Regions from separate parts of the Paraburkholderia sp. SIMBA_054 genome, predicted to be linked through region 1. Evidence: predicted binding sites of a transcription regulator. Region 1 holds the regulator's gene; each other region holds the start of a gene.

Region 1 (7,246 bases):
CTCTTTCCGCAAGTCGGGCCGGAGATCGGCAACGACATCGTATGGATCGTCGCGCTGGCCGTCGCGGGCACGCTGTTCGTGATCCCGACGGCGGGCGAGGTGCCCATCGTTCAGGCGATGCTGTCGCTCGGTATGGGCGTCGGGCCTGCGGGCGCGCTGCTGATGACGCTGCCGCCCATCAGCGTGCCGTCGCTCGCGATGCTCGCGCGCTCGTTCCGGCCGCGCGTGCTGAGCGTCGTCGCCGTCGGCGTGGTCGCGTTCGGCGTGCTGGCCGGGCTGCTGGCCGTGGCGCTCGGCTTCTGAGCAAGCGCTTGTAATTAAAACGCGGCGTCGCGGCGGCGAATCTCGTCCTAAACTGGGGAGGCAAGCGCGCGATCGCATGCATCGCCTGGTTGCATGGGCGTTGCCTTGTTGCACTGCAAGACGCAGGCGGACGGACGCAAATGCTACGATGGCGCCCGTTCATGCTGCCAACGCGGCGCAAGACAGGACGAATCATTCAGCTGCAGAAAACGGCGTGCAAGCGCCAACCAGATAATTCAGGACATCGCATGGCCCAACAAAAGACCAATCCGAAACTCGAGCAGGCGCTGACGCGCGGGGATCTCGCTATCCGTCAGGCCAACTCGGCACGCGCAACAGCCGTGCTGCGCGCATTGGGCAAGATGATCATCGACGCATCGGCGACGATCGGCGTCGAAGCGCATACGTCGATTCCCGACGGCGACCGCATTTACGATCCCGTCGACGGCATGTGGCCGCAGGCGCTGCTCGTTTCGCTCGATGGCCCCGTCGAGGAAGCCGATCCGGAAGAGTTGCGCACGATCCGTTTGCGCTCCGACGATCCGGGTACGATGTTCCGCGTGGAATGGCATCGCGCGGACGGCAAGATCGGTCGCCAGGAAGGCGGGCCGTTCGCGACGGTCGAGTTCATCTCGGACGTCGACGTGCCGTGGTCGGACGACGAAGAGTGATCTGATTGAATCGGCTTGAGGGCGCCGCCGCGTATGAACCTGCGCGCGGCGCCCTCAGCGCATCATGCGGCGGCGGAACAGCACCGCCGATACGCAGAACGGCACCACCACATACGCGGCCAGCACGGCCACGTGCAGCGCCGCGTCGTTCATCGGACGGTCGAGCAGCGCTGGACGGATAAGGTCGACGGTGTGGGCGAGCGGCAGCAGTTGCGCGGCGAACTGCGCAGCGTGCGGCAATTGCGACAGCGGAAAGAACACGCCCGAGAGCAACAGCATCGGCGTGAGCACCAGCGTCTGATAGAACATGAAGAAATCGTACGAGGGCGCGAGCGCCGTCACGATCATCGCCGTGCTCGCAAACGCAAGCCCCGCCAGCACGATGACGGGCAATGCGATGAGCATCGACGGAAAGCTCGCATAACCGAGCGCGCCCGCCACGACCATGATGGCGGCGCCCGACAGCACAGCCTTGCTGGCCGCCCACACGACCTCGCCGAGCACGATGTCGCCGAGTGTGAGCGGCGTGTGCATGATCGCTTCCCAGGTGCGCTGTACGTGCATCCGCGAAAAGCCCGAATACATCGACTCGAAGCTCGCCGACATCATCACGCTCGACGCCACCGTGCCCGCCGCGAGGAACGAGATGTACGAGACACCGTCGACATATCCGACCATGAGCCCCAGGCCGAAGCCGAGGCCGAACAGGTAGATCATCGGATCGGCGAGATTGCCGAACATCGACGCGAGCGCGAGCTTGCGCCACACCAGATAGTTGCGCCGCCAGACGGCAATCCAGTTGACGGCGTTCGCGGGCAACGCGGCGAAGCGCTCGCGTGTCGCGGCGTGCTCGGGGGTGTTGTAGGTGCGTAAGTCCATGTGTGCGGTGCGCCTGATGTCGTTGGCAAATTATTGTGTGCCCGTCAGTCCTGCATTTCGCGGCCGGTCAGACGCAAAAACACGTCTTCGAGATTTGCCGGCCGGTGCAGATAACGCAGCCCCGCGCGCTGTTTCAGCCGCGCATGAACCGGTTGCGGGTCGTCGACATAACAGAAGAGCGTCTCGCCGCTGATCTCGGTGCGTACCGACAGCGGCGCCAGTTCGTCGCGCAGCTTTGCCGGATCGGGGCCGTACACTTCGATCACGTCGCAGCCTATTTCCGAAGCGATCAATTCATTCGGCGCGCCTTCCGCGATCTTGCGTCCTTCCTCGATCACGCACAGCCGGTGACACAGACGCTCGGCTTCTTCCATGAAGTGCGTGGTCAGCAGAATCGTCTTGCCGCGCGCGAGCAGCGAGCGCAGCCGCTCCCAGATCAGATGGCGCGCCTGCGGATCGAGGCCTGTCGTCGGCTCGTCCATGATGAGCACGTCAGGGTCGTTGATGAGCGCGCGCGCGAGCGTGAGCCGCCGTTTCATCCCGCCCGACAACTCGCCGACGCGCGCATCCGCCTTGCTTTCGAGGCGCGCGAATTCGAGCAGCGTCGGCACCATCGCGCGACACTGCGCGGCGGACAGGCCGAAGTAGCGGCCGAACACGAGCAGGTTTTCGCGGACCGTGAAATCGGGATCGAGATTGTCGAACTGCGGCACGACGCCGACGCGCGCCCGCGCGAAGCGTGAGCGCACTGGAATCGGTTCGCCGCACAAACGGATGCTGCCTGCATCGGGTGCCGCAATGCCGAGCAGCATGCGCAGCGTCGTGGTCTTGCCTGCGCCATTGGGACCGAGCAGTCCGAAACATTCGCCCGCGCGCACATGAAACGACAAGCCGTCGACGACAGTTTTCTCGCCGTAGCGCTTCTCGACCTGATGAAATTCGATTGCAGCTTCAGACATACGAAGACGGATGTTCCCTGAATAGGTGCGTGTCGGGTGCAAAGCGGGGTGCAAAGCGCGAGACGGCTGCCTATTTTAGGGCATCGTGCGCGCCACGTTTGGCGCATGGATGCGCATCGCTGGCGGATCGTGTGCACGATCTTGCACCGCGTCATGGCGGACTGCGCGGGCCACCGCACTTAGCGTTTTCCATCCCTTGCATGTGGAATTGCGGCGCACCATGATTCAGATGAGACCGCGATAGTCGCGGGCATGGGGGGAAGCAAAATGGCGAGCTACAACAAGATTCTGCTGTGCTACGACGGCTCGCGTGAAGGCCGCAAGGCATTGCGTTGCGGCGCGAATCTGGCGCTCGATCTGGGCGCGGAAACGCATTTGCTGTCGGTCGTCGACATGCGTTCGAGCATCGCGCAAAGCGCAGGCCTGCTGACGGACGTCGCATGCGGCAGCTTCGAAAAGACCGCGCGTGAAATTCTGCAGGAAGGCGTCGACTGGCTCACGGAACGTGGCGTGAAGGCGACGGGGCATTTCGCGTTTGGTCATCCCATCGACGAAATTGCGTCGCTAGCGACCGAGTTGCACGCCGATCTCGTGGTGGTCGGGCATCGTTGCCGCACGGGACTGTCGCGCTGGTGGATGGGCGCGGGCAATACGCCGCTGCTGGACCGCGTGTCGTGCAGCATTCTGGTCGCGTGCTCGTCGGCGGCTGAGGAGGAGCAGGCGGCTGCGTGAGGCAGCCGCCATCTGGCGCACGTGTTGTGAAGAAGCGTCAGCCGTTCAGATCGACGGCTGACAGCTTCCACGTGAAAAGCCCCTGCCTACGAAAAATCGCCGCATAGCGCGTGTCGCCGACACCGTGCTGATAGCTCACAACGAACTCATTGACACCGCGATATCCCGCCGTGGTTTGCGGCGGCTGCGGCGGCGTGTTGCTATTGGCACTAGCCTGGCTAGATGCGGGCGCAGGCGTTTGTGGCGAGTTGGGCGCCGGATTGTCCGCTCGAGCAGCGGGCGGCGGAGGCGGGCGCTCTCCCGGTTCGCCGCGCGGCGGAATGCCGTTGAGCAACGCGGCGACACCATCCGGCGTCGCATAGGCATCGACGAGCGGACCAATCAATGCAACGCCGATCATCGCGCCGATGGCAGCTAGCGGATTGCCGTTGTGCTGCACGTCGAGCCGGCGCGTCAGCAATCCCGTGACCTGTAGCTTGAGGCTGTCGCGCAGCGCCGGATAATCGACGTACGCGTTGACCGTTTCGACATCTCGGGAATCGGCGGCGCGTTTGAGCCGGTCGAGCGCGATATACGGCGATGCGTACGCATAACCCAGCGCGGCCACGACGACGATCACGATCAACGCGATCAGAATCGACCGGCCAACCCGGCCTTTCATCCTTATCAAACCTGCCATTGTGCAGAACGCTCCGTTTTCAATATCGATCAGGTGTGGACCCGATCGGCACCGAAACGATCCCGCAAGTTTGCAAGCAAGCGTTTCTCAGCGTGAATGTCACACGCCTGTACCGCGCTCACGCCGCCTGCTGGGCCAACTGATCGCCTTGCTCCGCAATCGCGCGATCGATCATATTGCACACGGCGTCCACCGTGCCGACCATGATGAGTCGCGACGACCCGTGGTAGACCCGCACGGGCGCGCGCCGCGCCGGTTCCGCATTGAGGCCCGAGTTCAGCGACACGCGTGCGAATGCCGGCTGCGCGGACGGCAGCGGTTGGGGTTCTTCATCGAACAGCGATGCCGTGCCGCCCGTGACGTTCGACGCAAGCGCCGTCAGCGAACCACAAGGGACAAGCTCGCGCAGATGGCGCAGACGACCGAACTGGCGAAAGGGCAGCAAGCGGGCAAGGCGTTCCATGAGTCTCTCCAGACAGTGTTCAGCTAATTAGAATTCCGTCGGTCGGATCAACCCGACCGCGATGCCTTCCAGCGCGAACTCCGCGCTGCCGGCCTGAACAAAAATATTTTCGTAATCGGGGTTCTCGGCGATCAGCTCGATGCCGTTGGGCCGGCGCTTCAGGCGCTTCACGGTCACGTCGTCACCCAGACGCGCGATGATGATCTGGCCGTCTTTCGCTTCGCTCTTTTTCTGCACGGCGAGCAGGTCGCCGTCGAAGATGCCCGCGTCGCGCATCGACAGGCCGCGCACCTTCAGCAGGTAGTCGGGCTTGCTGGAGAACAGCGACGGGTCGCACGTATAAGTCTGCGAGATATGTTCTTGCGCGAGGATCGGGCTACCGGCTGCCACGCGGCCCACGAGCGGCAGTGACAACTGCATGATGCTCGCGTGCGGCAGCGTGAACTGGTGCGGGGAATCGTCCTGGCCCGCGAGCAGGCGGATGCCGCGCGACGCGCCCGCCGCCAGCTCGATCACGCCCTTGCGCGCCAGCGCCCTCAGGTGTTCTTCCGCCGAGTTCGCCGAGCTGAAGCCGAGTTCGGCCGCGATCTCGGCCCGCGTGGGCGGGAAGCCCGTGCGCTCGATGGCGCGGCGGATCAGTTCGAAAACCTGTTGCTGACGTGCGGTGAGTTTGGTCATGGCGCCACTGTATGGATAGACAGGTGACTGTATTTTTATACAGTATTCGGCGCATTTCAAGCTTTACTTTAAGTTCGTCGCGGCGGGTGTCGTGTGAACGTCGAAAGGCGACGCTGAAACGACGCTACGGACGCGCTCGCGGACGCAAACCATTCCTTTACCACTATTGCGTATTAAAAAATGAAGAAACATTATTTTTAATGATGAAGCCACCTGGATAGACTGCCTTCCATTGATGCAGCAGCAACGCCCACGCAGCGGCAGAGGCGCTTGCCGCTTGCGCAGCAGCGAAACGCGGCAATCAGCGGAAACCAGGCAGTCACACCAACAAGACGGAGAAGGTCGATGGGCATTCGGATCACGGGGTTGGCAGGAGCACAGAAGGCAAAGCGCGGCAGCGCGAAGCGGTTGGTCGCGGCGCTCGCGCTGGGCGCTGCGTCGGCGGTCGGGATGATCGCGCAGGCGCATGCGGACACCACGCTGCTGAATGTTTCCTACGATCCGACCCGCGAGCTGTATCAGGACGTCAATCAGGCCTTCGGCAAGGAATGGAAGGCGAAGACGGGCGAGTCGGTCACCTTCAAGCAGTCGCACGGCGGCTCGGGCGCGCAGGCGCGTTCGGTGCTCGACGGCCTGCAGGCCGACGTCGTGACGCTCGCGCTCGCTTATGACATCGACGCGCTCGCGAACAAGGGCCTCATCAACAAGGACTGGCAGAAGCGCCTGCCCGACAACGCGTCGCCGTACACGTCGACGATCGTGTTCCTCGTGCGCAAGGGCAACCCGAAGCACATCAAGGACTGGGACGATCTCGTGAAGCCGGGCGTGTCGATCGTGACGCCGAACCCGAAGACGTCGGGCGGCGCGCGCTGGAACTATCTGGCGGCATGGGCGTACGCGTCGCATCTGCCGGGCGGCAACGACCAGAAGGCGAAGGAATTCGTGTCGAAGCTGTATAAGAACGCGGGCGTGCTCGACTCCGGCGCGCGCGGCGCGACGACGAGCTTCGTGCAGCGTGGCATCGGCGATGTGCTGATCGCATGGGAAAACGAAGCGTTCCTGTCGGTGAAGGAATTCGGCACCGACAAGTTCGAGATCGTGGTGCCGTCGGCGAGCATTCTGGCCGAGCCGCCCGTCGCCGTGGTGGACAAGGTGGTCGACAAGCATGGCTCGCGCAAGCTCGCCGACGCGTATCTGAACTTCCTCTACAGCGAGCAAGGTCAGGAAATCGCCGCGAGGAACTTCTACCGTCCGCGTTCGAACAAGGTGCCGGCCACGCTCACCGATAAGTTTCCGAAGCTGAAGCTGTACACGGTCGACGACTCGTTCGGCGGCTGGACGAACGCGCAGAAGACGCACTTTGCCGATGGCGGCGTGTTCGATTCGATCTACCAACCGCAGTGAAACCACGCAGCGGCAATGTTTGAACAAAGGCGCGCCCTCGGGCGCGCTTTCGGCAATGGTGCGACGGCACGCGTTGCAACGCATAAAACCTGAAAGAGCTTTCGCATGACGACGTTGACCTTTCGCAAGCCGAGCGCGATACCCGGCTTCGGCCTGACGCTCGGCATCACGCTGGCGTATCTGAGCCTCGTGGTGCTAATTCCGCTCGCGGCCACTTTTCTCAAGACGGCCACGCTCGACTGGAGCCAGTTCGTGCGCGCCGTTACGTCGCCACGCGTGCTCGCGTCGTACCGGCTGACGTTCTTCTCGGCACTCGGTGGCGCGCTGATCAACGCGGTGTTTGGCTTTCTGGTCGCGTGGGTGCTGGTGCGCTACAAGTTTCCGTTCAAGCGCATCATCGACGCCGTCGTCGATCTGCCGTTTGCGCTGCCCACATCGGTGGCGGGCATCTCGCTCGCGGCGATCTATTCGGGCAATG
Region 2 (7,246 bases), on a different contig from region 1:
CGGGCGGCTCGGCGATCTGTACGGCCGCAAGCCGTTCCTGATCGCCGCGATCCTGCTGTTCACGCTGGCGTCGGTGCTGTGCGGGCTCGCGAACAGCATGCTGTTCCTGATCGCCGCGCGCGGCCTGCAGGGCATCGGCGGCGGCATTCTGATCGGCACCGTGTTCGCCACCGTCGCCGATCTGTTTCCCGATCCGAAGCTCAGGCTGCGCTGGCTCGTGTTCGTCACATCGTCGTTCGGCATTGCGAACATCGTCGGGCCGACGCTCGGCGGCATGCTCACGCAGATGCAGGGTTGGCGGCTCGTGTTCTTCGTCAACGTGCCCGTCGGCGTTGTGTCGCTGATCTTTGTTCAGATGTTTGTGCCAAAGCTGCGCCATCTGAAAGCGAGCGGGCCGATCCAGCTCGACTGGCTCGGTGCATTCGTCGTCGCCGTGACGTTCGGCGCGCTGCAACTGCTGATTGAACTGCTGCCGCGCGAGGGCATCAGCGGCACGACGGGGCTGCTCTTCGCGATCACGGCCGTGTGCAGCCTGACGCTGTACTTCTGGGAAAAGCGCATGGGCTATCCCGTCGTGCCCGTCGACGTGCTGCTCGACCGCAAGCTTGCGCCGCTCTTCGCGATGTCGGTGCTCGGCGGCTTTGCGCTGTTTTCGATGGTGTTCTACGTGCCGCTGCTGTTCCAGGGCGGCTACGCGATGTCGCCGCACGATTCCGGCATGCTGATCACGCCGCTGCTGCTTGGTACGACCGTCGGCAGCGTGCTGAACAATCGCATCGTCACGCGTATCCGGCGCGCGAACGGGGTGATGTATGCCGGCTTCGCGTTCTTCGTGATCGGCTGCGTTGCGCTCGTCTCGTTCAAGGGCCACGAGCCGCATATCGTGTGGATGGCGTGTATGGGCTTGAGCGGACTGGGGCTTGGCCTGGTCGCGACCAACCTGACGATCTGCTCGCAGCAGATCGTCGCGCGCGATCACCTCGGCGCAGTGACGGCGCTGATGCAATCGCTGCGGATTTTTGGCGGCATGCTCGGCACCGCGATCACGGGCGCGCTGCTCGGGCATATGTACACGCAGGGCGTGACCCGCTCGCTCGATTCGTATCAGGCGACGCAATGGCTCAAGTCGTTCGCGAGTCCCGATCTGCTGGTCGATCGCAACGAGCAGTCCGCGCTGATCGAGCATCTGGTGGCGGCCGGGCATTCCAGCGATCCGATGATGCACATGGCGCGCGAAGCGCTCATTGCGTCGATTCACATCGGCTTGTCCGTCGCCGCGCTCGCCGCGTTGATCGGGCTATGCCTCGCGTGGTTCGTGCCCGCCGTGCAGGTGACCTATGCCGAGACGGAAGTGCGCGGCGCTTGAGGAGCGCTTGAGGACCATGAGGGGCGTGCGCGCTTTCTGGCTCGGCAGACTGCCGCGTTTGCTATCATGGCTGTATAAATATACAGCCTTCCGTGTCCGATAGCCGTGCCGACCGACGCTCCCGATCAGTTCTATTACCTGTCGAATTTCGAGCGCGCCCTCGCGTGGATCGCGGGCCGTTACGACGATCTGCTCGACGACAGCGAGCGCGCCTTTCTCGACGCATTCCTGCGCGACGGCGCGCGCCTGCCGAAAGCATCGCGCGCGCTGCTCGTGCGCATGCTGATGCGCAAAGGCACGTTGTTTCGCACGGGGCGGCTCGCGTATGCGGAGATCGGTTGTCCCGTGCAGGCGGCCGCGCCGCTGGCCGCACTCGGCTGGATCGATGCGGACGCAGGCGTGTCACTCGACGAACTGTTCGCGTGCGCGACGCGCCCCGAACTTCAACGCATGTTCGCCGCGTCTCCCGCGCTCAAGGGCCTGCGCAAGGCCGAATGGCTCGAAGCGCTGCGCGTCGCTGACCCCGCGCACGCGCTGCCACGGCGTTATCGCGAGTGGGACGCAGCCGCTGACGAAGCCGCGCTGCGCGTGCTCGTCGCGCCGCTCTGCGAGCGCTTCCGGTTGATGTTCTTCGGCAATCTGCATCAGGACTGGTCCGAGTTCGTGCTCGCCGATCTCGGCGTGTATCAGTACGAGCGCGTGGCGTTCGCGCCGTCGTCGCGGGCGTTCCAGCAGCGGGGCGACGTCGACCGTTATCTGGCATTGCAAGCGTGCCGCGATGCCCTGGAACTGACGGACAACGCAGCGTTCGACCCGCTGCTCGAAGCCGTCGATGCAATCGATACCCAGCACAACCCCTGGCTCGCATTGCGCCGCGCGAAGCTGCTGTATGCGATCGGCTATCAGGCCGAACGCCGGCGCGACTGGGATGCTGCCTTGCGCATTTACGAGCACTGCGCATGGCCGGGCGCGAGGCACAGGCGCATGCGCGTGCTGGAGCGCGACGGGCGCGACGAAGCGGCGCTCGCGCTGGCGCTGCAGGCGGCCGCCGTTCCCGAGAGCGAAGAGGAGCAGCAGCGCGTCGCGCGCATGCTGCCGCGCCTGCAACGGCGGCTCGGCGTCGCCGCGCAGAAACCAGCTGGCGTGCGCGCGGCGCAGCGCGGCATGCTCGAATTGCCGCGTCCATTAGAGCCCGTCGCCGTCGAATACGCGGTGCGCGATCATCTGTCGACGGAAGATGCGCCTGTGCATTACGTCGAAAACGCGCTGATCAATTCGCTGTTCGGTCTGCTGTGCTGGGAGCCTGTTTTCGAGGCCGTACCGGGCGCGTTCTTTCACCCGTTCCAGCGCGGCCCCGCCGATCTGCACGCGCCCGACTTCCGCGCGCGGCGTGCCGCGCAGTTCGACGCCTGCTTCGCGCAACTCGAAAGCGGCGTGTATCGCGAGACGATCCTGCGTTACTTCGAAACTAAAGCCGGGGTTCAATCGCCGTTCGTGTTCTGGGGCATGCTCACGCCCGAGTTGCTGACGCTCGCGCTCGATTGCCTGCCCGCCGCGCATCTGAAGCTGTGGTTCGAGCGGCTGTTGCTGGATATTCGCGCGAACCGTTCGGGCCTGCCCGACCTGATCCGCTTCTGGCCGCGCGAGCGGCGCTATGAACTGATCGAAGTGAAAGGGCCGGGCGATCGTCTGCAGGACAATCAGATCCGCTGGCTCGCGTACTGCGTGCAGCACGATGTGCCCGTGCGCGTGCTCGATGTTCGCTGGACCGAAAGCGCCGACGATGCGCTGGTCGGTGCAACGGACGCGGAGGCGGCATGACCTACGTCGTCGCCGTGCGCACGCTCTGCGAATTCACCGCGCGGCGCGGCGATCTCGATCTGCGCTTCACGCCCGCGCCGTCGGCGCTCGAAGGCATCGCCGGACATCAGGCCGTGACGGCGCGCCGCGCATCCGGCTATGAAGCGGAGATCACGCTGACGGGTACGCATCGCGGCCTCACGGTGCGTGGCCGCGCCGACGGCTACGACCGGGCGCTGAACAGGCTCGAAGAGATCAAGACGCATCGCGGCGATCTCGAACGGATGCCCGCGAATCATCGCACGCTGCATTGGGCGCAGGCGCTGGTGTATGGGCATCTGCTGTGCGAGGCGCGCGCGCTCGACGAACTGACGGTCGCGCTCGTGTACTTCGATATCGCTGACCAGAAAGAAACCGTGCTGACGGAACAGCACACGGCCGCGTCGCTGCGCGCGTTCTTTGAGGAACAGTGCGAGCGTTTCGTCGCGTGGGCCGCGCGCGAAGAAGCGCATCGCGATGCGCGCAACGCCGCATTGAACGCGCTGCGCTTTCCGTACGGCGAGTTTCGCAGCGGTCAGCGCGAACTGTCCGTGGCCGTGTTTCGCGCGGCGCGCGACGGGCGCTGTCTGATGGCGCAGGCGCCGACGGGCATCGGCAAGACGCTCGGCACGATCTTTCCTCTGCTGAAGGCGTGCGGCGCGGATCATCTCGACCGGGTGTTCTTCCTGACGGCAAAAACGCCGGGCCGCGCGCTCGCGCTCGAAGCCGTCGAATCCCTGCATCGCAGCGAAGCCGCGCTGCCGCTGCGCACGCTCGAACTCGTCGCGCGTGACAAGGCCTGCGAGCATCCCGACAAATCGTGCGACGGTGATTCCTGTCCGCTCGCGCGCGGTTTCTACGACCGGCTGCCCGACGCGCGCGACACGGCGTTGCAGGCGCGCACGCTCGACCGCGCAGCCGTGCGCGAAGCGGCGCTCGCGCATGGCATCTGTCCGTACTATCTCGCGCAGGAAATGGCGCGCTGGTGCGACGTGGTGATCGGCGACTACAACTACTACTTCGACAGCAGCGCGATGCTGTATGCGCTGACGCAACTGAACGGCTGGCGCGTCGCCGTGCTCGCCGACGAAGCGCACAATCTGCCCGACCGCGCGCGCCGCATGTACAGCGCGACGCTCGATCAACACGCGTTTCGCGGCGCGCGCCATGCCGCGCCCGCAGCGCTGAAAAAGCCGTTCGATCGATTGAACCGCGAATGGAATGCGTTGAACCGCGAGCGCAATGCCGCGTACGAGGTGCTGCCCGGCGTGCCGCCAAAGCTGCAGTCGGCACTGCAAAATCTGATCGCATCGATTGGCGATCAGCTTGCGGAAACCCCGCAATCCGTCGATGAAAACGCGCTGCGTTTCTATTTCGACGCGCTGCATTTCATGTCGCTCGTCGAGCAGTTCGGCGATCATTCGATCGTCGATGTGACGCTCGATGCGCATCGCGGCCAGGCCCACGCGAAGTCATCGACAGAGATTTGCGTGCGCAACGTGATTCCCGCGCCATTCCTCAAGCCGCGCTACGCCGCTGCGCGCGCGACGATCGTGTTCTCCGGCACGCTCAGCCCGCAGCACTTCTATCGCGACATGCTCGGTCTGCCCGACGACACCAACTGGCTCGACGTCGAAGGGCCGTTCAGGGCCGAGCAGCTGGATGTGCGCGTCGCGCATCATGTGTCGACGCGCTGGCGCGACCGCGAGCGCTCGCTCGAACCGATCGTCGATCTGATCGCGCAGCAGTACGCCGCGCGTCCGGGCAACTACCTCGGCTTTCTGAGCAGCTTCGATTATTTGCAGCGCGTCGCGGGATCGATGCGTGAACGGCATCCGCAGGTGCCCATCTGGACGCAGGAGCCGCGCATGGACGAGACCGCGCGCGACGCGTTCCTCGCGCGCTTCACGACGAGCGGCGCGGGCGTCGGCTTCGCGGTGCTGGGCGGCGCGTTTTCGGAGGGCATCGATCTGGTCGGCGAGCGGCTCATCGGCGCGTTCATCGCGACACTCGGCTTGCCGCAGATGAACGACGTCAACGAACAGATGCGCCGCACCTTCGATGCGCAGTTCGGCAACGGCTACGACTATGCGTATCTGTATCCGGGTATGCAGAAGGTCGTGCAGGCGGCGGGGCGCGTGATTCGCACCGAGCAGGATGCGGGCGTCGTGCATCTGATCGACGACCGGTATCGGCGCGCGGATGTGAAGCGGTTGTTGCCGCGATGGTGGAAGGTCGCTATATAGCAACAAGAAGCAACAAGAACAGGAGACAACCCGTGCGCGCAGGCGAATACCGCTTCACGACGATCTGGCGCGTCGACGCGCCGCTACCGGCCGTATGGGATGCCATTCACGATCCGGCGCGGTGGCCGCAATGGTGGACCTGCGTCGAGCGCGTGATCGAAGTGGAGCCGGGCGCGAGCGACGGCGTCGGGGCATTGCATCGCTACACGTGGAAAGGGCGCTTGCCGTATCGCGTCGCGTTCGACATGCGCGTGACCCGCGTCGAGCCGCTCGCCGTGCTCGAAGGCGAGGCGTGCGGCGACGTCGAAGGAACGGGGCGCTGGCACTTCTCGACGCACGGCGAAGCGACGGTGGTGTGCTACGAATGGCGCGTGCGCACGAAGCGCGGCTGGATGAACCTGCTTGCGCCGCTCGCGCGCCCGTTCTTCAAATGGAATCACGATTACGTGATGCAGCGGGGCGGCGAAGCGCTCGCGAATCTGCTCGACGCGCGGCTGCTTGGCGTCGAGCATTCGTCATGAGACGGGCAGCCGGGTTATTGAAGCTCAGTGCCGCGCCACCTTCGATGTCGGCTTTTGCACTTGTTGCGGTCCATCCGGCACATTCGACGGACGCGGTGGGCCTTCGAGCTCGTCATTAGCGGAATCAGAACCGCCTTGCGCGGGATTGGCCGCGACCAGCATGCTGCGCTGTGGGTTTGCGATCTCAATGCCCTTCGCGCGGAACGCGTCGAAGATGCGCCGGTTGAATTCGCGCTGCACCGGCCAGCGTGCCGAGTCGCGGCATTGAATCTGGCCGGCGAGCGTGACGGACGCGCCATCGACGGCATCGACGCCCCAGAAACTGAAGTCCGACAGGATGCCGTCCTTGAACTGCTCGTCTTCGCGTAGTGCGGTGCCGATTTCCTTGAGCGTCGCGATCGCGAGGTCGACGTCCTGGCCGTACGCGATGCTGACCCGAACGGCCGCGTTGCCGAGCCCGCGATTCGTATTGTTCACCGTCGACACCGAACTGAACGGCACGGTGTACAGCGAGCCGTCGCCGCCGCGCAGGCGCACCGTGCGGATCGACAGATACTCGACCGTGCCGGACACGCCCGCGAGCGTCACCCAGTCGCCGACCTGCATCGCGTTTTCCATCAGCAGGAAAATCCCCGTGATGAAATCCTGCACCAGCTTTTGCGAGCCGAAGCCGAGCGCAACGCCGAAGATGCTCGCGCTCGCGAGCAGCGGCGCCGTGTTCACGCCAAGCTCGCTCAGGCACGTCATCACGACGACCAGCGCGATCACGACGAACAGCGCCGAGCGCAGCATCGGCACCAGCGTGCGCAGCCGCGCGGCGCGCATCAGGTCGCCGCTCCTGGTCCACTGCGCGAGGCGCTTTTCGACGGATACATTCGCGATCTCCCATACGACCAGCGCAATCACGGCGGCCACGCAGATCGTGACGATGGCCGACGTCAGCCGGTGGCCGATCGCGCCGGGCCGGAAGAACTGCCACACGTCGAGGCCCCACAACTGCAGCAGCACGAGCGCGGTGACGACGATCACGAGCGCTGAGATGGCGCGCCGGATCAACGGGTAGTAGCGGTACGCGTGCTCATGAATCAGCGAGCGGTGCTCGCCGTCTTCGACATGAAAGAGCCGCCCGAGCGCGCCGAACAGCACGATCGCCACCACGCGCGCGGCCACCAGCACGGCGAGCGACACGCCACCCAGATGCAGCAGCGTGCGGTAGCCGTTGTGCACGTCGAGCGCCCACACGAACCACAGCGCCATCACGATGAACACGGCAA
Region 3 (7,246 bases), on a different contig from region 1:
GTTGCCAGCGCGTCGAGGCTCGATACCTCGGCGAGCGGGCCCGCGAGACGCGCGCCCAATGCGCCGCTGCCCGCAGCGAGCAGCACGCCGTCGTTCGGGTCGGGCCATTGACGCGCATGATTGCGCCACGCATAGATCGCGTCTTCGAAGTTGCCGACGATCGCAAAGCCCATCGACGTCAAACGCGACGGGATCCAGTCGATCACGAAGAACGCGCGTTGCGCGAAGGTGGAGAACGCAGCCGTACGGTCGTCGACAGGCTTCGACCAGGTGCGCGCCAGATACTCAGCCGTGCGATACAGCACCGCGCCCGCCGGCCCGACGGGAATCAGGAACCAGAAGAACACGCCGAACACATGCCGATGCGATGCGACGACGGCATGAATCAGCGTGTGACGGACGATTTCGCTGACGGGCATGTCGACGGTATCGATGCCCGTCCATTCATTGAGGATTTCACGCGCGCGCGGCACGTCGTCGTTGTTCAACGACAGATGGATGTCCGTGAAGTAATGGCTGAACTGGCGAAAGCCGAGCGTGAAGTACAGCACCGCGACGTTCCACAGGAACGCGAGCACGAAGTGAATCTCGTACAGCACGAAATAGATCAGGCCGGTGACGAGCGTCCACGGCAGCACGACGACCAGCCACGCGAGGATGCCGTGCTTCTCCTTCCCGGCATCGAAGCCGTGCGCCGTCGATTCCGCATGGTATTGAAGGAGTGCCGACACCGGATTGTTCGGCGACAGCGCGCGCATCTGTTCGATGATGAGGGCCAACAATACGGAGAAAAAAGTCATGCGAGACGCCGTGCTATTCGAGTTCTTACCGGGCGGTTCTTGCCGGCCGATCCGGTCCGATGAGCGGAATTGGTCACTACGATAGCACAGGGTCGGATGAGGCTGAGCGGCTGCAATACAAACGTAATGCAGCGAGACTGCATGCCGATCGCGCGGCTATGCATCATGCAGCGAGGAAGCGATAGAAATTGCGCAACATGCCCGCCGTTGCGCCCCAGATGAAGTAATCGCCGCCTACTTCGCCGCGCGGATACGGCATTGCAAAAAAACGACGCTCGCCGCCTTCCCAGTTCAGCACGCGCACCTCGTGATTCTTCGGGTCCATCAAAAAGCTTAGTGGGACCTCGAAAATCTCCGCCACCTCGAAGGTGTCCGCCTGAACCGTGAACGGCGGATGCACGAGACCGACGACGGGCGTCACGCGAAAACCCGTGCCCGTCAGATACTCGGGTAGCGCGCCCAGCACTTCGACGCGCGAAGGATCCAGGCCGACCTCTTCCTGCGCTTCGCGCAAGGCGGTTGCCGTCGTCGTGGCGTCGTGGGGTTCGTGGCGGCCGCCGGGAAAGCTGACCTGCCCCGCGTGATCATTCAGATGCGCGGTGCGCTGCGTGAGCAGCACGGTCAGTCCCCCATCGCGCACGACCAGCGCCACCAGCACGGCGGCGACACGCGGATCGCCCGTTTCGCGCCACCGCACTTCGCGCGTCTCCCGCTCCCACGGCACGTTTTGTTCGAAGCGTGCGCGCAGGCTGTCCGGCGTCAGACGCTCGGGCGCGACGGCGGGCAGATCGACATCGGCCGGTTCGACAGGCAAGCTTTCGGGATCAAAGACGGGACGAGAGGGACGGGAAGGCGCGGTCAATGGAAGTCTCGAAACGAGCGCTGGTGGGACACGACGCTATTTTGACCTGGCAAACAAAAAAGCACCCGTGGAGGGTGCTTTTTCTTACAGCTTTTACTCTTGAGCAGCTGCAGCGCGGTCTTTCGACACCAGCTTTTCTTTGATCCGAGCCGACTTGCCCGAACGTTCGCGCAGGTAGTACAGCTTTGCACGACGCACATCGCCACGACGCTTGACGACGATGCTTGCCAGCAGCGGCGAATACGTTTGGAACGTACGCTCGACGCCTTCGCCCGACGAAATCTTGCGGACGATGAACGCCGAGTTGAGGCCACGATTACGCTTCGCGATCACGACGCCTTCGTAAGCCTGAACGCGCTTGCGGGTACCTTCAACGACGTTCACGCTCACGATCACCGTATCGCCGGGAGCGAATTCGGGGATGGTCTTGCCTGCGAGCGCGCGCTCGATTTCTTCCTGCTCGAGTTTTGCAATCAGATTCATTACTGACTCCTGTTGCCATCTTGTCGGCGTTCGTACCTGCCTCGCGCATCGCGCGTTCGGCTACGGCCCCGATAGAGGATGGGTTCACATCTGGAACCGGCCACGCATGGACGGTTCCGCCTGATCCCGCTTCGTTGCGCGAAGCTCAATGCTTCGACGCTTCCTTGGCGAGATTTGTGAGCCACGCCTCGTCGGCACGGCTCAACAACTTGTTCTTTCTGGCCTGAACGATCAGATCGGGCCGCTTGACCAGCGTATTGCGCAGTGCTTCGCGCCGCCGCCACTGCTCGATTTCCGCATGATGGCCGCCGAGCAGCACATCGGGTACACGAACGCCGTCGTATTCCTCGGGACGCGTGTAGTGCGGGCAATCGAGCAAACCATCGACGAAGCTATCCTGCACCGCCGATTGCGCGTCGTTCAGCACACCCGGCAAATGACGCACGACGGCATCGATCAACGCCATGGCCGGCAACTCGCCACCCGACAGCACGAAGTCGCCGAGACTGACTTCTTCGTCGACGACGCGGTCGATCAGACGTTGATCGATCGCTTCGTAGCGGCCGCACAGCAAAATCAGACCAGGCTCAGCGGCAAAGCGCATGACCTTGTCGTGATTGAGCGTGGTGCCTTGCGGCGACATCATCACGACGCGCGCGCCGCCGATGCCCTGCTCCGCCTGCGCCGCTTTCGCCGCACCGATCGCGTCTTCCAGCGGTTTGGCCAGCATCACCATGCCGGGGCCGCCGCCGTACGGGCGATCGTCGATTGTGCGGTAGTTGTCGGTTGTGAAATCACGCGGATTCCACGTGCGCAACCCATATCGCTCCTGCTTCGCCGCGCGGCTCGTAATACCCCACTCGGTCAACGCGCGAAACATTTCAGGAAAGAGCGTAACGATATCGAACTGCATCGCTCTCTCCGTGAAGCGAAATGTTTTAGTAATCGGCTTCCCAGTCGACGATGATCTTCTTCGCCGCCTGATCCACCGTTTTGATGAAGACGCCGACGAACGGGATCAAGCGCTCGCCGGTGACCGGCTCGCCGTCTTTGTCAGTAGCCGGATACTCGATGCGCAACACCGACTGCGCACCGTTGTCGATCAGATCTGCCACTTTGCCGAGTTCGACGCCTGCCTCGTTGACCACATCGAGGCCCAGCAGGTCGACCCAGTAAAATTCGTCGGTTCCCAGCGCAGGGAAATCGCTGCGGCGCACGTAGACGCGATGACCGCGCATTGCGAACGCGGCATCCCGGTCGGCCAGGCCGCCGAGTTGCGCAACGATACTGTCGCCATGAACCTTGGACTGCAGGCGGGGCGCCGATTTGCGCTCGCGGCCCTTCTCGAGCCACCAGCGTTTGGCGTTGAGCAAGGCGTCGCCGCCTTGACCGGCATTTGCATGCGCGGCCACCTTCACCCAGCCTTTGAGACCGTATGCATCGACGATTGCGCCGACTTCGACAGCGTCGTCGGGCCAGCTTTCGGCCGATTCAGCCTGCATGTCCTGCGCGGCTTCGGCCGTTGCCGCATTCGCCGCAGGCCGTTCGACCGGCTTGCGGACAAACGCGCCAAACGACGCTCGCGCGCCAGGCTGTGTTTTCGCCTTAGCGCGTCCTGAACTATCCGAATCACGCTCCGACATCAGCGAACCTCAAGCCTGCATACGTCAAACCTGCACATTTCGGACTCGCACAGAACCAATGCCGCACGAGCCGTCGATGTACCGTGAAACTGCACTTAAGCAGCCGGTTGCGCCTTTTGCGCTTCCTTCACCAGACGTTCGACCGTCGGCGACAGTTGTGCGCCAACGCCTTGCCAATACGTCAGGCGATCTTGAGCGATACGCAGCGACTCACCTTTCGTAGCGACCGGGTTGTAGAAACCAACGCGCTCGATGAAGCGGCCGTCACGACGGTTACGCGAATCGGTTGCAACGATGTTGTAGAAAGGGCGCTTCTTCGAGCCGCCACGAGCCAAGCGGATGATGACCATACTGGAATCCTTGAAAACCGGGGTTCGAAACTACTGAAACGTGCGATTATAGCCGGAAACCGAAAGCACAACAAACACTTAGCGGGATAAACTGAGCCGCGGGGCGGTAGCCGAGACTCAACGCCGTGCTTGCCAGCTCCAGATAGTCCGTCCAAGCCGCGTGGAAGCGCCGTGAAACCCTTGCTGACGGCTGTTTCGCCTGTTTCTCAGGACACCGTCGCGCGGATGCCACGCTGCGCCGCCGTCTCCGTGTCACATGCACTTCGCGCCGGACCGCCGCGGAATGCCGGCATAAGTCTCCACAAGTGCCGCGCGCGATGCGGCCGGCGTAGAATGCGCGACGGCTGTGCGCGGGATCCGCAGCCCCCGAAGCCGTCCGTCATCCTGTCGCTCACGCTCATGGCCACCGTCGCTACGCATAACTCGCGCTTTCGCTCCAAGACCCTTACCGCCGCGCTCGCGTTCTTCTTCGGCACGCTCGGCGCACACCGCTTCTATCTGTACGGCTTGCGCGACGTGTGGGGCTGGGCGCACCTCGTTGGAACGATCATCGGTATTCCTGGCTTCATGCTGCTCGCCGCCACCGAGCGCGCCGCGATCATGGGCTGGTTGCTCGCGTTTCCCGGCGCCGTGTCGATGCTGGCGGCTTTCCTCGCGGCGATCGTCTACGGCCTGCGCCCCGACGAAAAATGGGACGCCCAGTTCAACGCGCACACCGACCAGCAGAGCCGTTCCGGCTGGACCGTCATCTTCGTCGTGATCTTTTCGCTGCTGATCGGCGCATTCCTCCTGATGACGGGACTCGCGCTGTCGTTCCAGACCTACTTCGAATCTCAGGTCGAGGCCGCAAAAGCGATCTCGCAATAAGGTCGCCCTCAGAAAAGACTCAATTGAGGCGTGTCGGGCGTAGCCGGTTTAAGCGGTTTGGGCAACTCGACACGCTTGAAATGCGACATATCGAGAATGCCGTGATTGCGCGCATTCAAACCAAGCCGCCGCACCGCGTTCGCAAAGCGCTGCTTGAGCAGATCAGCCCATAGCCCCTCGCCCTTCATGCGCGTCGAAAACGACGAGTCGTAGTCCTTGCCGCCGCGCATGTCGCGCACGCGGTTCATCACGCGCTCGGCGCGGTCGGGGAAATGCGCTTCCAGCCAGCCTTTGAAGAGCGGCGCAACTTCCCAAGGCAGACGCAACACGATATAGCTCGCGCTCGTCGCGCCCGCTTCCGCGCAAGCCTCCAGCACGCGCTCCATGTCCTGATCGGTGACGAACGGAATCACGGGCGCAATGCTCACACCCACCGGTATGCCCGCCTCGCTCAACGCGCGGATTGTCCTGAGGCGCCGCGCGGGCGTGGCAGCGCGCGGCTCCAGTGTGCGGGCGATATCGGCATCGAGCGTCGTGATAGTGATGGCCGCCATCATTAGCCCTTTCTCGGCCATCGGTGCGAGCAGATCGATATCGCGCTCGATCAGCGAGTTTTTGGTGATCGCGGCGAACGCCTGGTTGTGCTCGCTCATGACCTGGATCACGCGCCGCGTGAGCTGAAGGTCCCGCTCGACCGGCTGCCATGCATCCGTGTTCACGCCAAGCGCGATCGGCTCCGGCACGTAGGACTTCTTCCCCATTTCACGCGCGAGCAGTTCCGGCGCGTTGACCTTCGCGTAGATCCGGCTTTCGAAGTCGAGTCCCGGCGACAGGCCGAGATAACTGTGTGTAGGCCGAGCGAAGCAATAGATACAGCCATGCTCGCACCCGCGATACGGATTCAACGATACGCTGAACGGAATATCCGGCGACTGGTTGTGCGTGAGGATGCTTTTCGCGCGCTCCTCGAATATCTGCGTGCGCAACGCGGGACGCCCGCTTTCCTCTTCCGACGGCGCGATCCAGCCATCGTCGACGGACTCGCGCTGGTCCACTTCGTAGCGGCCCTGCAGATTTGTGACCGCGCCCCGCCCCTTGCGCGGAGCAGGTGGCGCGATTGGAAATTCGGGAATGTCTCGATCGTAGTCGGTCACGGAACACGGCAAAAGCAACGCGGAATACTGTACAAATATACAGTGTTTGCAGCTTTTGTCGAGCGTGACTTTCGGGGCCGAGTCAACCGCCCGCGAGCCTCGCCGTAAGTGTCATTCGCCTACAGCAATGTTCAGCGTTTCCTTGATTTCTTCCATCACGACATAGCTCTTTGACTGCACCGCGCCCGGCAGTTGCAACAGGATGTCGCCGAGCAGCTTCCGGTAGTCCGCCATTTCGCCGATCCGCGCCTTGATCAGATAGTCGAAATCGCCCGAAACCAGATGGCATTCGAGCACCTCAGGAATCTTCTGCACTTCGCGCCGGAACTGGTCGAACATGTTGCCGCTCTTGTGATCGAGCGTGATCTCGACGAACACCAGCAGCGCCGCGCCCAGCTCCGCCGGGTTCACGCGCGCGTGATAGCCCGTAATGACGCCGTCGCGCTCCATGCGCTTGACGCGCTCGATGCACGGCGTCACCGAAAGACCCACCTGTTCGGCCAACTCCTTCATCGCGATCCGGCCGTCCTGCTGGAGGATTTTCAGGATCTTGTGATCGAGTTTATCGAGCGATCGAATCGGTTGACGCTGTGTACGCATGGTATTTACCGAAAATCTGAAAAATACGATAACAAAACCTACCTCGACGCAAATAGTATAGCGGTTAACACTAGGCATCCGGCAAATCACCGCGTCAATCGAACAAAAGCACGAAAAAACGAGGTTTTCCATCACGCCGCGGCCTTCCGACCTTTATGGAGCAGCTATGCGAGTTGTCGTTCTGGGCAGTGGCGTCGTTGGGGTAACGACCGCCTATTATCTTGCGCGCGCGGGTCATGAAGTCACAGTGATCGATCGCGAAGCGGGTCCTGCGCTCGAAACGAGCTTTGCCAACGCCGGCCAGATTTCGCCGGGCTACGCCGCGCCGTGGGCCGCGCCGGGCGTGCCGCTAAAGGCCGTCAAATGGATGTTCCAGAAGCACGCGCCGCTCGCTATCCGGCTCGACGGCACGCAATTCCAGCTGCAATGGATGTGGCAGATGCTGCAGAACTGCACGTCCGCGCGCTATGCCGTCAACAAGGGCCGC
Region 4 (7,246 bases), on a different contig from region 1:
TCTCCCCGGCTCATAAAACATCGCGAACAGTTCGGACTGCGATCCGACGCCGAGCTTCGCGTAGATGTGCTTCTTGTGCGCGCGCACCGTTTCGAACGAGATCGACAGCTTCTCCGCGATCGCACGCGACGAGAACCCGCTCAACGACAGCATCGCCACCTCGATCTCGCGCGCAGTCAACGCGCCGCGCCCGTTCTTGCCTGTCAGCATGCCGAAGCGCGCATGCAGATCCGCCTCTTCGTTTCCGGTCGCGCGTGGCTCTTCTTCCCCAACGAACTTCTCGAAACGCAAGCGCTGCTGCATCAACGCGAGCACCCACGGCGAATACAGCGTGAGCAACGCGATCTCGCGCTCGTCGTAGCGGCTCGTCTTGCCGAGTGAAAAGCCCATCGTATGATCGCGATCAATCACGACATTGAAATGCACCTCGTCGCCGACGATATTCTTCTTGAAGTAGCGCTGGTAGTACTCGGTCATCCGGAAGTTGTCAGGCGCAACGTCGGCGAGCGTGTAGAAGCCCGACGCCCGCGTTTCGAACGCGGCGAGATAGAACGGATCGAGCTGATAGAGCGCGGCCAGATAGTCCTGAAACATCAGGTCGATCTTGCCGTCGGGCATAGCCTGCTCGGCGAGCACGAGCGGCGCGGCATCGCGCTTGAAGCGCAACGCGACCCAGCTGTCGAAACCGACATGCCTTTCGAGCACGCGCGTCAGGCGCGCCCAGAAATGCGGACCATCGAGGGCGTCGATGGCCGAGCCGATCTCCCGATGAAAAGCGAGATCTCGCCATTCGAAGTCCATCGTGTCCTCCGGTGAGGGTAACCCTCGTGGGTAATTTCAGGACAAAAATAATACCCTGATAATCCGCCTCAATACGAGGAGCGGGCGACGTACGCACTGTTCCGCGCGGCGCAAGAATGGCAGGAAATACGGATGCGCAACGCACATCGCGCACCGCTGAAAGGCATCTGGAAGGAGGCAACACCATGCAGGTTGAACTGGCGCAAGTCGCGCTGATCGACGGCGACGTCGCGCACAACACGCGCAAGGTCGTCGAGACGATCGGACGCGCCGACACAGCGGGCGGCACGAAGCTGATCGTGTTCCCGGAAACCACGTTGTCGGGCTTTCCGACGCGCGAAAACGTCGCCGAAGTCGCGCAGACGCTCGATGGCCCCGCGCTGACCGCCGTGCGCGACGCCGCCAGGCAAAAGGGTGTCTCGGTCGCAGTGGGCCTCGCCGAACGCGACGGCAACCAGTTCTACAACACGACGGTGCTCGTCGACGAACGCGGCGACATCGCGCTGCGCTATCGCAAGACGCATCTGTGGGCATCGGATGTGGGCGTGTTCACGCCCGGCGACCGCTTCGAAACCTGCATGTGGAACGGCCTCACCGTGGGGCTGCTGATCTGCTACGACATCGAATTTCCCGAATCGGCGCGCGCCGTCGCGGCGCTCGACGCCGATCTGCTGATCGTCACCAACGGCAACATGGACCCGTTCGGCCCCGTGCATCGACGCGCGATCACTGCCCGCGCGATGGAAAACCAGATGTTCGCGCTGATGGTGAACCGCTGCGGCTCCGGCGACGACAACCTGACGTTCCCCGGCCTCTCCGCGCTGATCGATCCGTTCGGCGAAACGGTGCTCGAACTCGGCGGCGAAGAAACGGTGACGAAGGCGACCGTCGATTTCAAACGGCTCGAAGCGAGCCGCGAGCACTACAACTATCTGCACGACGCACGCGTGCCGCTCGGCCTCGTGCCCGTCGAACAGTCGGATGGCCATCGCGCGCTGATGGTCGAAGCGCGCCGCCGCCGCACCGACTGAACGCTTTTCCAGCAGTCTGTCCGGGACGTACCGCACGGGGCCGAGCGCGCCCTGCGCGCGTACGCCCACGCCCGTCGAAATGCCAGCCATAGGCACCATAAGGCATCCAGAAGACATCCATATCGGCCATCGCTATCGGCCTGGCTTTAGGAGAAATCATGCAAGCGTCGTCATCTCATGAACCGTCGCACCTGAAGCGCACGCTCGGCTTGCCGTCCGTGCTGCTGTTCGGTCTCGCCTACATGGCGCCGCTGATCGTCTACGGCACCTACGGCGTGCTCGCCAAAGCCAGCGACGACACAGCCGCCCTCGCCTATCTGCTCGCGCTGATCGCGATCGCCTTCACCGCGCTCAGCTACGGCAAGCTCGCGCGGCTCTACCCCGTCGCCGGCTCGGCGTACACGTACACGCGCAAGACCTTCAACGCGCATCTCGGCTTTTTGATCGGCTGGGCGACGCTGCTCGACTATTTCTTCCTGCCGATGGTGATCTGGCTGATCGGCGCCGCGTATCTGAACGCGGCGTTTCCGCATGTGCCGTCGTGGATCTGGATCGTCGCATTCATCGTGCTGACGAGCGGCCTGAACATCGTCGGGATCGAACTGGCCGCGCGCTTCAACATCGTGCTGATGGTCGTGCAACTGGCGATTGTCGCGATGTTCGTCGCGCTGTGCTGGCACTATGCGTCGGCGGCGGCGGGCCCTGGCGGCATCGCGATGGCCGAGCCGTTCTTCAAGCCGCATGTGCCGCTCGGCGCGACGATGGCGGGCGCCGCGATTGCCGCGTACTCGTATCTCGGTTTCGATGCCGTGTCGACGCTGACGGAAGAAACCATCGATCCGAAGAAGAACATGCCGCGCGCGATCCTGCTGATTGCGTTGATTGGCGGCGCGATCTTCGTGATCGCCGCGTATACGATGCAGTTGGCGCACCCCGGCGTCGAGTTCAAGGACACGGATTCGGCCGCGTTCGAAGTCGCGAAGATGATTGGCGGCGATATTTTCGTGACCGTGTTTCTCGCGGGCCTGATTCTCGCGCAGTTCGCGTCGGGCATCTCGGCGCAGGCGAGCGTCGGCCGCTTGCTGTATGCGATGGGTCGCGATGAAATCCTGCCGAAGCGCTTCTTCGGCTATATCCATCCGCGCTTCAAGACGCCGGCGATCAATATCGCGATTGCGGGCATCGTCGGGCTGATCGCGCTGAAGCTCGATGTGGCCACGTCGACGTCGTTCATCAACTTCGGCGCGTTCCTCGCGTTCACGGCCGTCAACCTGTGCGTGGTCCGTCTGTATCTGTCGGGCAATCATGGCGACCGCAAGATCGGCGTATTCGGCGGGCTGGTGTTTCCGCTGATCGGCGCAGTGGCCGATATCTGGCTGCTCGCGAGCCTCGAAAAGACGGCGCTCGTGCTCGGCGCGGTGTGGTTCGTGCTGGGTATCGCGTACCTGTGCTGGATCACGCGTCTGTTCCGCCAGGCGCCGCCTGAAGTGGCGATCTGAGCGGGTAGTGAAATGCGCGATTCGCCGAGGCGGATCGCGTTCGAGAAAACGCGGCGCATTGTATGCGCCGCGTTTTGCTTTGCGTTTTGCCTTTTATGCGCGCGCCGGAAATTCCGCTTCCAGCGCTTCGATCAAATTCGACAGCACGTCGACCCAGTTGCCGCGCTCGGACTGATTGAAGATCCGCATGCCCGGATACCACGGGCTATCAGTGCGCTCGCGCAGCCACCTCCAGCATCCCGCGTAGCGATTGAGCAGCCACACGCGCTTGCCCATCGCCGCGGCGAGATGCGCAACCGACGTATCGACGGCGATCACCAGATCGAGTGGCTCGACAAGCGCCGCCGTGTCGGCGAAATCCGCGATCTCGCTCATCCAGTCGTTCACGTTCGGACGCTGTGCCGCAGTGAGTTCCTTCGACGCGTCGTCCGCTTTCTGCAAGCTGATCCACTGCGCGCGCGGCCACGCGAGCAGACGCTCGACCTGCGCAGGCGCGATGCTGCGCATCCTGTCCATATGCGCGTTGATCTTGCCGCCCGCCCACACGATGCCGATGCGTGGCACACGTTGCGGCGCGACTGCCGCGAGACGCTCGCGCCAGTATGTGGCGCGCTGCGGATCGGCGCGCAGATAGCGCGACGGCGCCGAGCCGAGGTTCTGCAAGCCGATTTCGAGCGCCATCGGCAGAGAGAGCATCGGTGAATAGCAGTCCCATTCGCTCCAGTCGGAGGGTACATCGTCCAGCAGCTGCAACTGCGGATAACGTTCGCCAAACGAATCCTCGAAGAGCCGCCGCAGCGGCTTCGGGCAGTTGAAGCCGATCGTCGCGAAACGGTCGAGCGCGAGCGGGAAGAAGCGGCTGAACTGCAACGCATCGCCGAGTCCCTGCTCGTACACGATGAACAGCCGCGCGTCCCGTTTCGGCGAAGCTTCGCCCAGCCACTGCGGCACAGGCCATTCAGCCGGCCGCGCGCCGCGCTCGCCGCGATTGTTGCCGAGCGCGGCCCAGCGGTATTCGAAATGCGGCCACGCTTCTTCGTATCGCCCGGCCGCGAGCATCATATGGCCGATATTGCTGCGCGCTTCGAGATTCGACGGATCGAGCTCATACGCGCGCCGGTGATGCACGATGGCCGTTTCGACGTCGCCGAGCGCGTTCAGCACGAGCCCGAGGTTGTTGTGCGCGCCGGAGTGCGCCGGGTTCGTTGAGATCACGCTGCGATACGCGTGCTCTGCCGCTTCCATGTCGTCGTTCAGTTGCAGCGCGACGCCGAGATTGAAGGCGAGAATCGACGTATCGATCGACACGGACGGCTCGCTGCGCGCGAGATCGAGCCCGCGTTGCGCGCTCGCCGCGCCCTCGGCAAGCGCGCCCGAACGAATCTGCACGACGCTCAGACTGTTGTAGAAGATGGGATCGGGCCGCGCGCGCAGCGCCTGCTCGATCCAGTGCGCCGCGCCGCCCGGCTCCTTCGCTTCGAGCGCGACGAGGCCGCGCAGATGGAGCGCGCCGGCGTGCCCGGGCTGCGCTTGCAGCACGGCGTCCAGATGCGCGCGCGCCGCGTCGTGGTCGCCCGCGAAAAAGACTTGCTCGGCTGCCGCGTAGCGCTGGTCGATATCTGGCTGGGATGTCATTCGATCATGTCCTTCACCGCGACAAAACTGAGGCTTCGAACCGTCGATACGTCGATTCGGCTCGGGGCTGCAATGATTGCACTGCGCCGCCTGCGAGCTGTGAAGTTGTGTGAAGGCAGAAGCCGCCGCTGTTCAGCTTATCCACTGAAAAATAGGACAAATCCGGGACAGCCGCCGCGTTCGCGGCAATACGTGCCTTGTGGACAGCACGCGACGGCGTAGAATACTGTACATATATACAGTGTCGCCGTCTGCCATGGAACTGCTCAAAAAGCTCGAAATACTCGCCGACGCCGCCAAGTACGACGCGTCGTGTGCGAGCAGCGGCGCGCCACAGCGCAGTTCGCGCGGCGCGGACGGGCTCGGCGCGAGCACGGGCGCGGGCATCTGCCACAGCTTCACGCCCGACGGCCGATGCGTGTCGTTGCTGAAAATCCTGCTGACCAATTTCTGTCTGTACGACTGTCAGTATTGCGTGAACCGGCGCACGAGCAACGTGCCGCGCACGCGTTTCACACCCGAGGAAGTCGTGAGCCTCACGCTCGACTTTTACCGGCGCAATTACATCGACGGGCTGTTTCTCAGTTCCGGCGTGATCCGCTCGTCGAACTACACGATGGAGCAACTGGTACGCGTCGCGCAGTCGTTGCGCGAAGAACATCTGTTTCGCGGGTATATCCATCTGAAAACCATTCCCGATGCCGATCCGCAACTGATCGCGCAAGCGGGCCGTTACGCGGATCGCCTGAGCGTCAATATCGAACTGCCAACCGAAATCAGTCTGGAACGGCTCGCGCCCGAGAAAAGCGCGCGCACGATCCGCCTCGCGATGGGCTCGATTCGCCTCGCCAGCGACGAAGCCGAGAGCGACGCGAAAGCGCCGCGCTTCTCGCCGGCTGGCCAGAGCACGCAGATGATCGTCGGCGCGGACGACACCAGCGACAGCACGATCCTGCAAACGGCCGAAACGCTGTACGGCTCGTACCGGCTCAAGCGCGTCTACTACTCCGCGTTCAGCCCGATTCCCGACAGTCCGACGGCGCTGCCGGCCAAGGCGCCGCCGCTGTTGCGCGAGCATCGTTTGTATCAGGCGGATTTTCTGTTGCGCGGTTACGGGTTTCGCGTTGACGAACTGTTCGACACACCCGGCAATCTCGCGCTCGACATCGATCCGAAGCTCGCGTGGGCGCTGAGTCATCGGGAGAGCTTTCCCGTCGATCTGAATCGCGCGAATGTACGCATGATCGCGCGCGTGCCGGGCATCGGCATGCGCAACGCAAAGCGTCTGGTGGCACTGCGGCGCTCGCGGCGCATCCGCTATCAGGATCTCGTGCAGTTGCGGTGTTCGATGGACAAGACGCGGCCGTTCGTCGTGACAGCCGACTATCGCCCCGCGCACGCCGACCTGTCGACGCAGCGGTTACGTCACGCACTGACGCCGCCGCCGACGCAGTTGTCGCTGCTTTGACACCGGACGCGAAGGCATGCGGGTCATCTCGATCGAGGACAGCTATGCGGCGTGGCGCGAAGCCGCGCTGCAGGCGCTTGCGAGCCGCATTGCGCCCGAGGATATCGACTGGCGTGTAATTGGCGATGACGATCGCGCAACCACGCCCGCGTTGTTCGACGATCACGCGTCTGCGTCCCAGGCAACGACCGCACCCGCCAATGTCCGCATTTCTCGCGAGCTCGGTGAACTGCTGAAGGACGCAGCGCTCTATCGCGACACGGCACGTTGGGCGTTCCTCTACCGCGTGCTCTGGCGATGGCATGACGGCGACCGCTCGGTCGCGTCCGCCGCCGATTGCGACGGCGCGCGCCTGTACAAGATGGCCAAGGCCGTACGGCGCGCGAAGCACGACATGATCGCGTATGTACGTTTCCGGCTGCGCGAGCCCGGCAACGATGCGCCTGCGGCCGATCTGCCCGAGTACGTCGCGTGGTACGAGCCGGAGCACGATGTGCTCGCGTGGTCAGCCGAGCATTTCGCACGCCGCATGGGCCGCTCGACGTGGCTCATCTCGACACCCGATAGCGCCGCGTGGTGGAACGGCAAAACGTTGCGGCTCGAACACCGTCCGGCGTTATCCAGCGACCGTTGCAAGCACACCGCCGACCAAGCCGAAGCGCTCTGGCTCGCCTACTACCGCAGCACATTCAATCCCGCGCGGCTGAACGAGACGGCGCTCGAACAGCACATGCCCGTGCGCTTCTGGAAAGGCCTGCCCGAAGGCCACCTGATTCCGTCGATGATCAGCGAAGCGAAAAGCGGCGCGCAAC

What was found. The regulator LexA, encoded in region 1, represses DNA repair genes until DNA is damaged. The targets are predictions, from matches to a motif close to ACTGTATNNNNATACAGT.
Region 2: SB822_RS48645 (VRR-NUC domain-containing protein) is a predicted target of LexA. The motif match lies at 1,436-1,453, and genes of this name have one in related genera.
Region 3: SB822_RS20300 (PA0069 family radical SAM protein) is a predicted target of LexA. The motif match lies at 6,186-6,203, and genes of this name have one in related genera.
Region 4: SB822_RS27775 (putative DNA modification/repair radical SAM protein) is a predicted target of LexA. The motif match lies at 5,192-5,209, and genes of this name have one in related genera.

The regions. Positions count from the first base shown of each region.
Region 1 covers NZ_JAWRXV010000069.1:37,790-45,035, reverse strand. Annotated here, with positions in the region: gene SB822_RS46225 (permease) at 1-303, shown strand, start outside; gene SB822_RS46220 (hypothetical protein) at 552-974, shown strand; gene SB822_RS46215 (ABC transporter permease) at 1,029-1,853, opposite strand; gene nodI (nodulation factor ABC transporter ATP-binding protein NodI) at 1,898-2,812, opposite strand; gene SB822_RS46205 (universal stress protein) at 3,080-3,544, shown strand; gene SB822_RS46200 (DUF2939 domain-containing protein) at 3,582-4,223, opposite strand; gene SB822_RS46195 (hypothetical protein) at 4,342-4,686, opposite strand; gene lexA (transcriptional repressor LexA) at 4,714-5,364, opposite strand; gene SB822_RS46185 (sulfate ABC transporter substrate-binding protein) at 5,710-6,768, shown strand; gene cysT (sulfate ABC transporter permease subunit CysT) at 6,874-7,246, shown strand, end outside.
Region 2 covers NZ_JAWRXV010000081.1:3,955-11,200, forward strand. Annotated here, with positions in the region: gene SB822_RS48640 (MFS transporter) at 1-1,366, shown strand, start outside; gene SB822_RS48645 (VRR-NUC domain-containing protein) at 1,472-3,187, shown strand; gene SB822_RS48650 (ATP-dependent DNA helicase) at 3,184-5,451, shown strand; gene SB822_RS48655 (SRPBCC family protein) at 5,484-5,972, shown strand; gene SB822_RS48660 (mechanosensitive ion channel domain-containing protein) at 5,997-7,246, opposite strand, start outside.
Region 3 covers NZ_JAWRXV010000015.1:199,739-206,984, forward strand. Annotated here, with positions in the region: gene SB822_RS20265 (CobD/CbiB family protein) at 1-800, opposite strand, end outside; gene SB822_RS20270 (CoA pyrophosphatase) at 964-1,662, opposite strand; gene rplS (50S ribosomal protein L19) at 1,756-2,145, opposite strand; gene trmD (tRNA (guanosine(37)-N1)-methyltransferase TrmD) at 2,291-3,058, opposite strand; gene rimM (ribosome maturation factor RimM) at 3,084-3,788, opposite strand; gene rpsP (30S ribosomal protein S16) at 3,884-4,138, opposite strand; gene SB822_RS20295 (NINE protein) at 4,538-5,005, shown strand; gene SB822_RS20300 (PA0069 family radical SAM protein) at 5,014-6,159, opposite strand; gene SB822_RS20305 (Lrp/AsnC ligand binding domain-containing protein) at 6,271-6,759, opposite strand; gene SB822_RS20310 (D-amino acid dehydrogenase) at 6,890-7,246, shown strand, end outside.
Region 4 covers NZ_JAWRXV010000025.1:9,307-16,552, reverse strand. Annotated here, with positions in the region: gene SB822_RS27795 (response regulator transcription factor) at 1-801, opposite strand, end outside; gene SB822_RS27790 (carbon-nitrogen hydrolase family protein) at 987-1,832, shown strand; gene SB822_RS27785 (APC family permease) at 1,991-3,331, shown strand; gene SB822_RS27780 (tetratricopeptide repeat protein) at 3,425-4,966, opposite strand; gene SB822_RS27775 (putative DNA modification/repair radical SAM protein) at 5,223-6,434, shown strand; gene SB822_RS27770 (UdgX family uracil-DNA binding protein) at 6,451-7,246, shown strand, end outside.